One region of the Pseudomonas sp. P1_C12 genome, then DNA from elsewhere that is predicted to be linked to it. Evidence: predicted binding sites of a transcription regulator. Region 1 holds the regulator's gene; each other region holds the start of a gene.
What was found. Region 1 encodes sigma-54, which starts transcription at its own class of promoters, with help from an activator protein. Its sites were predicted from a motif close to ANTGGCATNNANNTTGCTNT; they were not measured.
Positions count from the first base shown of each region.

Region 2: glnA (type I glutamate--ammonia ligase) is a predicted target of sigma-54. The motif match lies at 2,055-2,074, and genes of this name have one in related genera.
Region 3: glnK (P-II family nitrogen regulator) is a predicted target of sigma-54. The motif match lies at 2,632-2,651, and genes of this name have one in related genera.

Region 1 is NZ_JBFUAE010000005.1:172,331-176,766, forward strand. Features, by position in the region: gene AC1D19_RS11130 (HPr family phosphocarrier protein) at 1-193, opposite strand, end outside; gene rapZ (RNase adapter RapZ) at 209-1,066, opposite strand; gene ptsN (PTS IIA-like nitrogen regulatory protein PtsN) at 1,069-1,533, opposite strand; gene hpf (ribosome hibernation-promoting factor, HPF/YfiA family) at 1,546-1,854, opposite strand; gene AC1D19_RS11150 (RNA polymerase factor sigma-54) at 1,929-3,422, opposite strand; gene lptB (LPS export ABC transporter ATP-binding protein) at 3,695-4,420, opposite strand; gene lptA (lipopolysaccharide transport periplasmic protein LptA) at 4,420-4,436, opposite strand, start outside.
Region 2 is NZ_JBFUAE010000008.1:193,861-198,296, forward strand. Features, by position in the region: gene AC1D19_RS16375 (DUF4124 domain-containing protein) at 1-255, opposite strand, end outside; gene glnA (type I glutamate--ammonia ligase) at 554-1,960, opposite strand; gene thiI (tRNA uracil 4-sulfurtransferase ThiI) at 2,289-3,743, shown strand; gene typA (translational GTPase TypA) at 3,883-4,436, shown strand, end outside.
Region 3 is NZ_JBFUAE010000004.1:425,657-430,092, reverse strand. Features, by position in the region: gene AC1D19_RS09320 (YifB family Mg chelatase-like AAA ATPase) at 1-119, opposite strand, end outside; gene AC1D19_RS09315 (hypothetical protein) at 392-1,192, opposite strand; gene AC1D19_RS09310 (hypothetical protein) at 1,295-1,741, opposite strand; gene AC1D19_RS09305 (accessory factor UbiK family protein) at 2,178-2,438, opposite strand; gene glnK (P-II family nitrogen regulator) at 2,859-3,197, shown strand; gene AC1D19_RS09295 (ammonium transporter) at 3,233-4,436, shown strand, end outside.

The DNA of each region.
Region 1 (4,436 bases):
GATGGATTTTGGTGCCCTTACCGGCAGCGAGCATCATCATGGCCATGATGCTTTTGCCATCTACTGTGGATTCAGGTGTGCGTCCTACCCTGATCGTGCAGTCCTTGAACTGGCCGGCGACCCCGACGAATTTTGCAGAAGCACGGGCATGCAGGCCCAGCTTGTTGATGATTTCGATTTCCAGAGCAGGCATCGCGATGTGAATCCTTTAGCTGAGGTCGCGGTGGCGAACCTGGACGTTCTTCAGGGATTTTTGCAGCGCCTGCCCCAGACGCTCGGTCAGGTAGACGGAGCGGTGATGTCCGCCAGTGCAGCCAATGGCAATGGTGACATAGGCGCGGTTGCTGGCGGCAAAACGAGGCAGCCACTTTAGCAGGTATGTGGAAATGTCCTGGAACATCTCTTCGACATCCGGCTGTGCCGCCAGGTATTCGGCAACCGGTTGATCGAGCCCGGACTGCTCGCGCAATTCCGGTTTCCAGTAAGGGTTGGGCAGGCAACGCACATCGAACACCAAGTCGGCGTCCACCGGCATGCCACGCTTGAACCCGAAGGATTCCACCAGGAACGCAGTGCCCGGCTCGGGCTGATTCAACAGACGCAGTTTGATGGCGTCGCGCAGCTGGTACAGGTTCAGGCTGGTGGTGTTGATCTTGAGATCGGCGAGGTCGGCAATCGGCCCGAGCAGGTCGCTCTCGACGCTGATGGCTTCGGCCAGCGAGCGGTTGGCGTTGGTCAGGGGGTGACGACGGCGGGTTTCCGAGAAGCGCTTGAGCAAGGTTTCTTCGTCGGCATCCAGGTACAGCACATCGCACTGGATGTGGCGGTTGCGGACTTCTTCGAGCAGATCGGGGAAGCGTGACAGGTGGCTGGGCAGGTTGCGCGCATCAATGGAAACGGCGACCAGCGGCTGTAGCAGCTCGGTATGAATCAAGGCTCGTTCGGCCAGTTCCGGCAGCAGACCGGCAGGCAGGTTGTCGATGCAGTAGTAGCCGTTGTCCTCAAGAACGTCGAGGGCGGTACTTTTACCTGAGCCGGAACGGCCACTGACGATGATCAAGCGCATGATTACTGACCGTTTTGCTCGTCCAGGACAACCTGATACAGGGCTTCGTTGCTTGCAGCATTACGCAGTTTTTCGCGAACTTCCTTGCGGTCGAGCATGCTGGCGATTTGTCGCAGCAGCTCAAGGTGCGCATCGGTGGCGGCTTCCGGGACCAGCAATACGAACAGCAAGTCAACCGGCGCGCCGTCGATGGCGTCGAAGTCGATAGGGGCGTCCAGGTGCATCAATGCACTGATGGGTGAAACACAGCCCTTGAGACGGCAGTGTGGAATAGCGATGCCGTTGCCAAAACCGGTGGAGCCGAGTTTTTCACGGGCAATCAGTGCCTCGAAGACATCTTGCATCTCCAGGGCCGGCACTTCGCGGGCGATCAGATTGGCAATTTGCTCGAGGGCTTTCTTTTTACTGCCGCCCGGCACGTTCACCAGGGAACGGCCGGGGGTCAGGATACTTTCAAGTCGGATCATGGGTTGGGAGTGTTAACGACCGGTTGCACCCTGGAGGAGGCTCTGGGTCTTTTCCTTATGCTTTTTGAGTTGTTTATCCAGCTTGTCGGTGAGTGCGTCGATCGCGGCGTACATATCGGTATGTTCCGCGTTGGCGACCACTTCATTCCCGGGAATATGCAGCGTGGCTTCGATTTTCTGCTTCAGTTTTTCGACGGTCATCGTGACCTGCACATTAGTGATCTTGTCGAAATGTCGCTCCAATCGTTCGAGTTTTTCGCCGATGTAGGTGCGAAGAGGTTCGGTCACTTCCAGTTGGTGTCCACTGATGTTGACTTGCATACAGCTTCTCCTTCGTTGCCAGTGCATAAAGCGGCAGGCAGAAATGCCTGCCACTGGAACGCTGTGGCGTGGCTCTACATCAACCGCTTGCGTTCGCTCGAAGGCGCGATCCCGAGGGATTCGCGGTACTTGGCGACGGTGCGGCGAGCCACCTGAATGCCTTGTGCCTCCAGTAAACCAGCGATCTTGCTGTCACTCAATGGCTTTTTCTGATTTTCCGCGGCAACCAGTTTTTTGATGATCGCGCGGATCGCCGTGGACGAGCATTCGCCGCCTTCGGAGGTGCTGACGTGACTGGAGAAAAAGTACTTCAGTTCATAAATGCCCCGGGGGGTGTGCATGAACTTCTGGGTGGTCACCCGTGAAATCGTCGACTCATGCATGCCGACCGCTTCGGCGATGTCATGCAGGACCAACGGCTTCATGGCTTCGTCGCCATATTCGAGGAAACCACGCTGATGCTCGACGATCTGGGTGGCAACCTTCATAAGGGTTTCATTGCGGCTTTGCAGGCTCTTGATGAACCAGCGGGCCTCCTGCAACTGATTGCGCATGAACGTGTTGTCGGCGCTGGTGTCGGCGCGGCGCACGAAACCGGCGTACTGGGCGTTGACCCGCAGCCGTGGCACCGACTCCTGATTCAGCTCCACCAGCCAGCGCTCGTTGTCCTTGCGCACGATAACGTCAGGAACGACATACTCGGCTTCGGTGGACTCGATCTGCGAACCCGGGCGCGGGTTAAGGCTCTGGACCAGCTCGATGACCTGGCGTAGTTCATCTTCCTTGAGCTTCATGCGGCGCATCAGTTGGCTATAGTCGCGGCTGCCAAGCAAGTCGATGTAATCGGTGACCAGGCGCTTGGCCTCAGCCAGCCAAGGGGTCTTGGCGGGTAGCTGGCGCAATTGCAGCAGCAGGCATTCGCCCAGGTTGCGGGCGCCGATGCCGGCGGGCTCGAATTGCTGGATGCGATGCAGGACCGCTTCGATTTCGTCCAGTTCGATGTCCAGTTCCGGATCGAAGGCGTCGAGGATTTCCTCGAGGGTTTCGTCCAGGTAGCCCTGATTGTTGATGCAGTCGATCAGGGTCACGGCGATCAGGCGATCGGTGTCGGACATCGGGGCCAGGTTCAGTTGCCACAGCAAGTGGCTTTGCAAGCTTTCGCCGGCCGAGGTACGGGTGGTGAAGTCCCACTCGTCGTCGTCATTGCTGGGCAGGCTGCTGGCGCTGGTCTGGTAAACGTCTTCCCACGCGGTGTCGACGGGGAGTTCGTTGGGGATGCGCTCGTTCCAGTCACCCTCATCGAGGTTATCAACCGTCGGGGCGGTTTCCTGGTAGGAGGGTTCCTGGATGTCGGTGTTGGGCTTCTGTTCGGCGTTGTCGGCCAAGGGGTCGGTGTTATCGAAGTCGTCGCCTTCTTCCTGGCGTTCGAGCATCGGATTGGACTCCAGGGCCTCCTGGATTTCCTGTTGCAGGTCCAGGGTCGACAATTGGAGCAGGCGGATAGCCTGTTGCAGCTGCGGTGTCATCGTCAGCTGCTGGCCCATTCTCAAGACTAGCGATGGTTTCATGGCAGGGGCTTAACACCTTATTCGCCGGCGCACACGCGCCATCCACTACAGGGCGCCGGGGCGCCAAACATAAGCAAATTATATGCCTGAAACTGTAGTGTTTGCCTAGAGCACTGTAACAATAAAAAGCTGCAATGTTTTGTTGACAGGTTGCTCCGGCCGACTCTTGAACATCTTTGAGGCGTCGTGTTTGCCTAGAGCACTGTAACAATAAAAAAGAGTTGTTTTTTATCGAGACAAGCGCTCGTCGACCAGTCTCGCACCTCGGTGTCTTACAGGCGGAATTCGTGGCCCAGGTACACTTCCTTCACCAGGTCGTTGGCCAGGATGGTTTCAGCGTCGCCTTCGGCGATCAATTGGCCGTCGTTGACGATGTAGGCGGTTTCGCAGATATCCAGGGTTTCACGAACGTTGTGGTCGGTGATCAGCACGCCAATGCCTTTGGCCTTGAGGTGGTGAATGATCTGCTTGATGTCCCCGACCGAAATCGGGTCCACGCCGGCGAAGGGTTCGTCGAGGAGGATGAATTTCGGGTTGGTGGCCAGGGCTCGGGCGATTTCCACGCGACGGCGCTCACCACCAGACAGGCTCATGCCGAGGTTGTCGCGGATGTGGCTGATGTGGAATTCCTGCAGCAGGCTTTCCAGTTCCTTGCGCCGACCGGCCTTGTCGAGTTCCTTGCGGGTCTCGAGGATGGCCATGATGTTGTCGGCCACCGACAGTTTGCGGAAGATCGATGCTTCTTGCGGCAGGTAGCCGATACCAGCCTTTGCGCGGCCGTGCATCGGCTGGTGGCTGATGTCCAGGTCATCGATCAGGACGCGGCCCTGGTCGGCCTGCACCAGACCGACGATCATGTAGAAGCAGGTGGTCTTGCCGGCGCCGTTCGGGCCAAGCAGGCCGACGATCTGACCGCTGTCGATGGACAGGCTGACGTCGCGCACGACCTGGCGGCTCTTGTAGCTCTTGGCCAGATGCTGAGCTTTCAGAGTTGCCATTACTGGGCCTTTTTCT
Region 2 (4,436 bases), on a different contig from region 1:
CAGGCCGGTCAGCTCCAGTACTTCATAGGTCTTGTGGGGCGGTTCATTGCGAGCGGCTTCAGCAGCAGGTGCGGCCTCGCCGGGAGGCTGGCGCTCGACGCTGTTGAGGGGCGGCAAGTCGACCGGATGGGCGCTGACGCCGTCAGGCGGTTGATTGCTGTACGCGGTGGCGCCGTTGGCGTCCGTGTACTTGTAGATCTGCGCCGTGGCGGGCAGAACGATCAGCAGCAGGATGAAGAGAAAACCGCGACCCATGGAATTGACCGGAAACGAAAGCATTGGGTTGCAGCATAGGCCAGGCGTAGCGTTTGTCCCAAGCCGTTAACATTTTGGCGTGAATCACCGAGATCTCCTGAGCGCAGAAAACCCCTTGTGGGAGTGGGCTTGCTCGCGAAAGTGGTCTGTCTGATAAGCAGATGTTGAGTGTGCTGATGTCTTCGCGGGCAAACCCGCTCCCACAGGGTTGTTCATCGGCTGGCAAATCGTGGGCAATAAAAAGGCCTCCACGAAGGAGGCCTCTTTTTGTCACGCCGCTTGCGCAGGCGCTACCGGATCAGCAGCTGTAGTACAGCTCGTATTCCAGTGGGTGTACGAAGGTACGTACCTTGATTTCTTCTTCGCTTTTCAGGGCGATGTAAGCGTCGATGAAGTCGTCGCTGAAAACGCCGCCTTTGGTCAGGAACGCACGACCTTTGTCCAGCTCTTCCAGGGCTTCTTTCAGGCTGCCGCAAACTTGTGGGATCTCTTTGGCCTCTTCAGGCGGCAGGTCGTACAGGTTTTTGTCAGCGGCATCGCCAGGGTGGATTTTGTTCTGGATGCCGTCCAGGCCAGCCATCAACAGTGCGGCGAAGCACAGGTACGGGTTGGCAGCCGGATCCGGGAAGCGTGCTTCGATACGGCGGGCTTTCGGGCTCGACACGTAAGGAATACGGATCGAAGCGGAGCGGTTGCGAGCCGAGTAGGCCAGCATCACTGGAGCTTCGAAGCCTGGAACCAGACGCTTGTAGGAGTTGGTCGCCGGGTTGGTGAAGCCGTTCAGGGCCTTACCGTGCTTGATGATGCCGCCGATGAAGTACAGAGCGGTATCGGACAGACCGGCATAGCCTTCGCCTGCGAAGGTGTTCTTGCCATCTTTCCAGATGGACATGTGTACGTGCATACCCGAGCCGTTGTCGCCGTACAGCGGCTTAGGCATGAAGGTAGCGGTACGGCCGTAGGCATCGGCTACGTTGTGCACGACATACTTCAGGGTTTGGGTTTCGTCGGCTTTCTTCACCAGGGTGTTGAACTTGACGCCGATTTCGTTCTGGCCGGCAGTCGCCACTTCGTGGTGGTGAACTTCGACGGTCAGGCCCATTTCTTCCAGTGCGTTGCACATGGAGGTACGGATTTCGTGGTCGTGGTCGAACGGTGGAACCGGGAAGTAGCCGCCTTTGACGCCTGGACGGTGGCCTTTGTTGCCGCCTTCGATGTCCTGGTCGGACATCCACGAACCTTGTTCAGAGTAGATCTTGAACATGGAGCCGGAAATGTCGGACTTGAACTTGACCTGGTCGAAGATGAAGAACTCTGGCTCTGGACCGGCGTACACAGTGTCACCGATAGCGGTGGCTTTCAGGTGCTCTTCGGCGCGCTTGGCGATCGCACGTGGGTCGCGATCGTAGCCTTGCATGCTCGAAGGCTCGATGATGTCGCAGACCAGGATCAGGGTCGGTTCTTCGGTGAACGGATCCAGAACAGCGGTGGAGTCGTCCGGCATCAGAATCATGTCGGAGGCTTCGATGCCTTTCCAGCCAGCGATGGAGGAACCGTCGAACATTTTGCCGACTTCGAAGAAGTCGTCATCCAGCGCATCGCGAGCCGGCATGGTCACGTGGTGCTGAGTGCCTTTGGTGTCCGTGAAGCGCAGATCAATCCACTTGACGTCATGATCTTTGATGAGTTGAACCGACTTCGACATAGTGTCCTCCGGGTGGCTTCGGGCTAGTAATGGATGCCCTTAAATGTGGGTGATGCCGGCGCGAATACTCTGCCAAGGCAACCTGCCTCACAAGGGAGCAAATTGCATGCCAGTGCCCCAGCATGGGTTTTTTGCCCCAATTTCACGCCTGTCAGGCGGAAAAGTACCTTAAAGCGGAAAATCCCGCCCTACAATGTGGCGCTCATTTCAATAAATGACCTGTTTTGGTGCGCACGAAACCTTCTGCACATTAACTGGTTAAACCTTGAGCAATTTCCGCTATAATCCGCGCCCCCCTTTTTCGGCAGGCCCTGCGCGCGCTGTTTCCATGAAATTAATCGTAAAAGTCTTCCCCGAGATCACCATCAAGAGTCGACCTGTCCGGACGAAATTTATCCGCCAGTTGGCCAAAAACATCCGCGCCGTGCTCCGCGATCTGGACCCGGCCGTGGTGGTGAGCGGCGTGTGGGACAATCTCGAGCTGGAAACCCGCGTCACCGACCCGAAAGCCTTGAAAGAGATGGGTGAGCGCCTGACCTGCATGCCGGGCATCGCGCACTTTCTGCAGATCGACGAGTACCCGCTGGGCGACTTCGACGACATCACCGAAAAGTGCAAACACCACTACGGCGATGCGCTGGCCGGGAAGATTTTCTCGGTGCGCTGCAAGCGTGCGGGCAAGCACACGTTCAGCTCGATGGACGTCGAAAAATACGTCGGCAGCAAGCTGCGTCGCGAGTGCGGCGCCGCCGGGATCGACTTGAAAGCGCCGGAAATCGAAGTCCGCATCGAAGTTCGCGACCAACGGTTGTTCGTGATCCACAGCCAGCACAACGGCATCGGCGGATATCCGCTGGGCGCCCTGGAGCAGACGCTGGTGCTGATGTCCGGCGGCTTCGATTCCACCGTGGCGGCCTACCAGATCATGCGCCGTGGCCTGATGGCGCACTTCTGCTTCTTCAATCTGGGCGGACGTGCCCACGAACTGGGCGTCATGGAAGTCGCGCATTTCATCTGGAAGAAGTACGGCAGCTCCCAACGCGTGCTATTTGTCAGTGTGCCGTTCGAGGAAGTGCTGGGCGAAATTCTCGGCAAAGTCGATAACAGTCATATGGGCGTAGTATTGAAGCGTATGATGTTGCGCGCTTCCTCCCAAATTGCCGATCGACTGCACATCGAGGCGCTGGTAACCGGTGAGGCGATCTCCCAGGTGTCGAGCCAGACGTTGCCAAACCTGTCAGTGATCGACTGCGTGACCGACAAGCTGGTGTTGCGTCCGCTGATCGCCAGCCACAAGCAGGACATTATCGACACGGCAATCGAAATCGGTACCGCCGATTTCGCCCGGCACATGCCGGAGTACTGCGGCGTCATCTCGGTCAATCCGAAGACAGCAGCCAAGCGCTATCGCGTCGAGCATGAAGAGAAAGAATTCGATATGGCGGTACTCGAGCGTGCGCTCGAAAACGCCAAGCTGGTGCCGATCGATCGCGTGATCGATGAACTGGGCCAGGACTTGCAGATTGAAGAAGTCAGCGAAGCGCTGGCCGGTCAGATCGTCATCGACATCCGTCACCCGGATGCCGCTGAAGACGACCCGCTGGACCTCGCTGGCATCGAGGTACAAACGATGCCGTTTTATGCAGTGAACGCTCGTTTCAAGGAACTGGACCCTACTCGCCAGTACCTGCTGTATTGCGACAAAGGCGTGATGAGTCGCCTGCATGCTCACCATTTGCTCAGTGAGGGGCATGCCAATGTGCGCGTTTATCGACCGAGCTAAGTGCCCGGGGCTGTTTGCCTGTGGCCTGCGTCACCGGCCCCCCGATGCCACCGTCAAGCTGTAACGGCTTTCACGGACGCTACTGTTAATCGCTGCCAAGACTTGTCAGCACACCGAATCCTCTGATCGAGATACACAAGTGATCGAAAATCTACGCAACATCGCCATCATTGCCCACGTTGACCATGGTAAGACCACCCTGGTAGACAAACTCCTGCGTCAATCCGGCACCCTGGAGCGCAACGAGCTCAACGACGAGCGCGTGATGGACTCCAACGACCAGGAAAAAGAGCGCGGTATTACCATTCTGGCGAAAAACACCGCCATCAACTGGAACGGCTACCACATCAACATCGTGGACACCCCGGGCCACGCCGACTTCGGCGGTGAAGTTGAACGTGTAATGTCGATGGTCGACTCCGTTCTGCTGCTGGTTGACGCTCAAGACGGCCCTATGCCGCAAACCCGTTTCGTGACCAAGAAGGCTTTCGAAGCCGGCCTGCGTCCAATCGTGTGCATCAACAAGGTTGACCGTCCAGGCGCGCGTCCGGACTGGGTTCTGGACCAGATCTTCGACCTGTTCGACAACCTGGGTGCCACCGAAGAACAGCTGGACTTCAAAGTCGTCTACGCCTCGGCCCTGAACGGTATTGCCGGTCTGGAACACACCGACATGGCTGAAGACATGACCCC
Region 3 (4,436 bases), on a different contig from region 1:
GCCTCGGGCAGGCCGACCATGGTCAGCGACGGCAAACCATTGGCCAGATGGACTTCAACAGTAACGGCTGGCGCCTCCACGCCGACCTGGGCGCGGCTGTGGACGATGGAGAGGGACATGGTCGTTCCTTGAGCTAAACGGGGGCCGCTTCCTGCGGGTTTTTGAAGGGTAGTCGTGGAGTCTTGCCGGAGAGGACGGAAACTTTCGCAGAATGTTGCTGAGGTCACGATCTGTAACATCAGCCAAACGCTGCGTTCGGCTGCGGTGGCAAATCCACCTCCTGAGCAATCGCACTACTCAACGCTGTTTGCGAGTTGCATAAGGAGTGTCTGCAAAACATATCGCAGGTATTTGATTTCTCGAATTTATTCTGCGTGCAAAATCAAATAATTTATGTTGAAGCAGCTTCTTTGGAAGAGGTTGTGTCGTCAAACAAACTACTGTCACCGTCCAGGATTTTGCTGGCGAAGCGCTCGGTATCCATCTTTTTTTTGCCTTCTGCGATATTCGTAAAATAGTTGAAGTCTAAATCTATCCAGTCCTTGAGTTTGGTTTCGTAGTTGTTTGGATACTGTGCTTGCTCCACGGGAGGCAGGCCCTTGTAATGGTCAAGGACATTTTGGAAGAAGTTGGTAAGCTTTCCAGTGCTGTTATATTCAAATTCTGCTTGGGCCACCACTTTCTGTCGCCATGCAAATTCTTGTTTGGCCGATTCTTCCAATGCTGCCCGTCTTTCATTGACGGTAAAGGTGCTGCTGCCATCGTAGGTTATTAAGGCCAGTTGATCCATGGGCATCCCCGAAAACGGATTTTTGCCGAGCCAGTTTGTATACTGTGTCGCACTTTTGGCGCGCGCTAGTAATGTGGAATTATCTGTGTCGGGAGCTTCAGAGTCGTATTTTAATTTATTGGCAGTATAATTAGCACTCTCCAATTCGTTGAATGTGTTTTTAGCTATCGAACTCAGTTCCATTTTAGTCAGGCGTACATCCCGGGCCTGCGCACGTACTGAGGCTTCGCTCAATTGGCTCGCTAGCGTGGAAACGGTACTGCTATCTCGTGCGTTGCCATACGGGCCCTGGGGGCTACTTTGGTTGACACCTGGGTTTTTGCTGGGAGTCGCTGTCAGTTTTTTAGTTCCAGCCAGCGTTTGGCCGCTGTTAACTGCAGAATTGTTTAGTGAATTAAACATTTTTTGCAACTCCCATGTTTGATGACTAAAATATAATCTATCGCCTGATAATATTGATACTTATGCAAGATTTTGCAAACCACTTAAGGCCCGCAACATGCTTCATTTCATGGTGATTACTACTGACCAGGCATAGGAGGACGGATTTGTTCTAGTTACCTTGATGTTGCAGGTGGCGCCGCCGCTAGGCGTTGCCGTATTATTCAATTTTGGGATTTTGGTCGCGCCTGGGCCAACAGTCTCCACAAATGTAGTTAGATAAATACATTTCTTTCTACCCATTTGATATCGCAAATTAGCATAGTTGTGGCCAGGAAACATCCGGCTTTGTATGGTGTACGTATCCGAGCCATTTGCAATTACGGACTCTTGTGGAGTAGGTGATGCGTTTACTTTTGTTATAACCTCATTGTTGGTTGTGGGGGTGTACGTAGCGGTCTGTGTTCCAAGGTTCTTGAATGTGACTGTCACAGGCGGCCCGGCGACAGCTGAACTTATGTGAAATGCAGTCAGCGCGAAAGCCGCAATTAAAGACTTATACAGTTTCATGGGTGTTGCTCCTTGTGGTGTTGGTAACAGCATTCCATTTAGAAGATTTTGTTCATCGCAAACTATTATCCAAGCCATGTAGCATGGGCTTGAACTTTCTCGAGCGGGTGCAGCTCCCGCATTCGAATGAAGGAAACTGCCTCTGATTTTCGTCAAACGAATCGGGTGGCAGTGATGCGCGGGTTGGCGAACCGGTGCCTCCGGAAAAAACCGGCAGACCCGAAGGTCTTCAGCTGAGAGTGAGCTTAGGAACCGGAGCTTTGCGACGCAATCGGACGGCGAATGAGATCTTTGTAGGAAGTTGCCGGGATTCTTGCGGGCTTGAAGATCACAGACTGCGGCAATTCCTACAGGTGATTCTGAAGGTCGTTCCGACCTTATCGCGAGCAAGCTCGCGCCCAAATTGGATCGGGTTTGATGGTGGGAGCTGGGGGGGTTACTCGGTCGGCGGATTCAGCTTCGCTTCCAGCTCCGCCACCTTCGCCTCAAGGCTCTCCAGCCGCGCCCGAGTGCGCGCCAGTACAACCATCTGGCTATCGAATTCTTCCCGACTCACCAGATCCAGTTTGCTGAAGCCACTTTGCAGCAACATTTTGAACTGGCTTTCGATTTCTGCTTTCGGCAGAGGCGTGTCGCCGCTGAAGAGGCGGGAGGCGGTACCGGTGAGGGCGTCGAGGAAGTCTTTGGGCGCGAGCATGGGCAATGTCCTGGAAACAATGGCGGGCAGTGTATCACGCAGTGTCTATAGTTCTTTGCGCAGGCGAAGGGCGCACACTTTTCGCGCATGGGGACGGACGGCGTCGCACCGTTATTGTGCGTAACCCGGCGAGTGTTGTTGCGATATGGCGGACATCTGCCGGCAAAAGATTGAAAACTATGAGTTTTGTGGAGATGGCAAGGTTTCTGCTTAGATGCTGGTGACCCATGCACTGATGCAGTCGCTGTGACGAATGCAGTGCGCCAAGCGAAACACGGGGGAGTGCTTCGTGAGGAGCGGTTAGCTGGCGTCGAACGGGCAGGTAAGGCCGACGATGCGTTACAAAGCCAGGCACTGCGCTTAGACTTGAGACGGGTTTGTTTTCCTGGGGCAAGTTCACCAATTCGGGAGAGAGTTTTCATGAAGCTAGTCACTGCCATCATCAAGCCGTTCAAGCTGGACGACGTACGCGAGTCGCTGTCCGAGATCGGCGTGCAGGGCATTACCGTCACTGAAGTCAAAGGCTTTGGTCGGCAGAAGGGTCACACCGAGCTGTATCGCGGCGCGGAATACGTGGTCGATTTCCTGCCCAAGGTGAAGATCGACGTCGCCATCGACGACAAGGATCTGGACCGGGTAATCGAGGCCATCACCAAGGCTGCCAACACCGGCAAGATCGGTGACGGCAAGATCTTCGTGGTCAATCTGGAACAGGCGATTCGCATCCGTACCGGCGAAACCGATACCGACGCTATCTAAGCCGCCACAAACCCAACGCCCCAGGAGAAAACAATATGACTCTGCGTAAATTCGCAGGGCTAGGAGCCCTGTTGTCCATCGTAATGCCCAGCCTTGCCTTGGCGGCAGACGAAGTGGCGGCACCCGTCCTCAACTCCGGCGATACCGCCTGGATGATGACCTCTACAGCCTTGGTGCTGTTCATGACCATTCCCGGCCTTGCGCTGTTCTACGGCGGTATGGTCCGGTCGAAAAACATTCTTTCCGTGATGATGCAGTGCTTCGCCATTACTGGTCTGATCAGCGTCCTGTGGGTCATTTATGGCTACAGCATCGCGTTCGACACCACGGGCATGGAGCAGGGCGTCATCAACTTCAACTCGTTCTTCGGCGGCATGGGCAAGGCATTCCTCGCCGGCATCACGCCTGCCAGCCTGACCGGTCCTGCGGCGCTGTTCCCCGAGGCGGTGTTCGTCACCTTCCAGATGACCTTCGCGATCATCACCCCGGCGTTGATCGTCGGCGCCTTCGCCGAGCGGATGAAGTTCTCCGCGATGCTGGTTTTCATGGGCGTGTGGTTCACCCTGGTTTACGCGCCGATTGCGCACATGGTCTGGTCCGGTAACGGCGGCCTGTTGTGGGACTGGGGTGTTCTGGACTTCGCCGGTGGCACGGTGGTGCACATCAACGCCGGTGTGGCCGGTCTGGTTGCCTGCCTGGTGCTGGGCAAGCGTAAGGGCTTCCCGACCACGCCGATGGCGCCGCACAACCTCGGTTACACCTTGATGGGCGCGGCCATGCTGTGGGTCGGCTGGTTCGGTTTCAACGCCGGTTCCGCCGCTGCGGCCAACGGCACCGCCGGTATGGCGATGCTGGTGACGCAAATCGCTACCGCCGCTGCGGCGCTGGGCTGGATGTTTGCCGAGTGGATCACCCATGGCAAACCTAGCGCACTGGGTATCGCTTCGGGCGTGGTTGCCGGTCTGGTGGCAATCACCCCGGCTGCCGGCACCGTTGGCCCGATGGGCGCGCTGGTCATCGGTCTGGCGGCTGGCGTGGTGTGCTTCTTCTGCGCCACCACCCTGAAGCGCAAGCTTGGCTATGACGACTCCCTGGACGCCTTCGGCGTGCACGGTATCGGCGGTATCCTCGGCGCAATCCTGACCGGTGTGTTCGCAGCGCCGTCCCTGGGTGGCTTCGGCACCGTCACCGACATCGCCGCACAAGTGTGGATTCAGTGCAAAGGCGTGGGCTTCACGG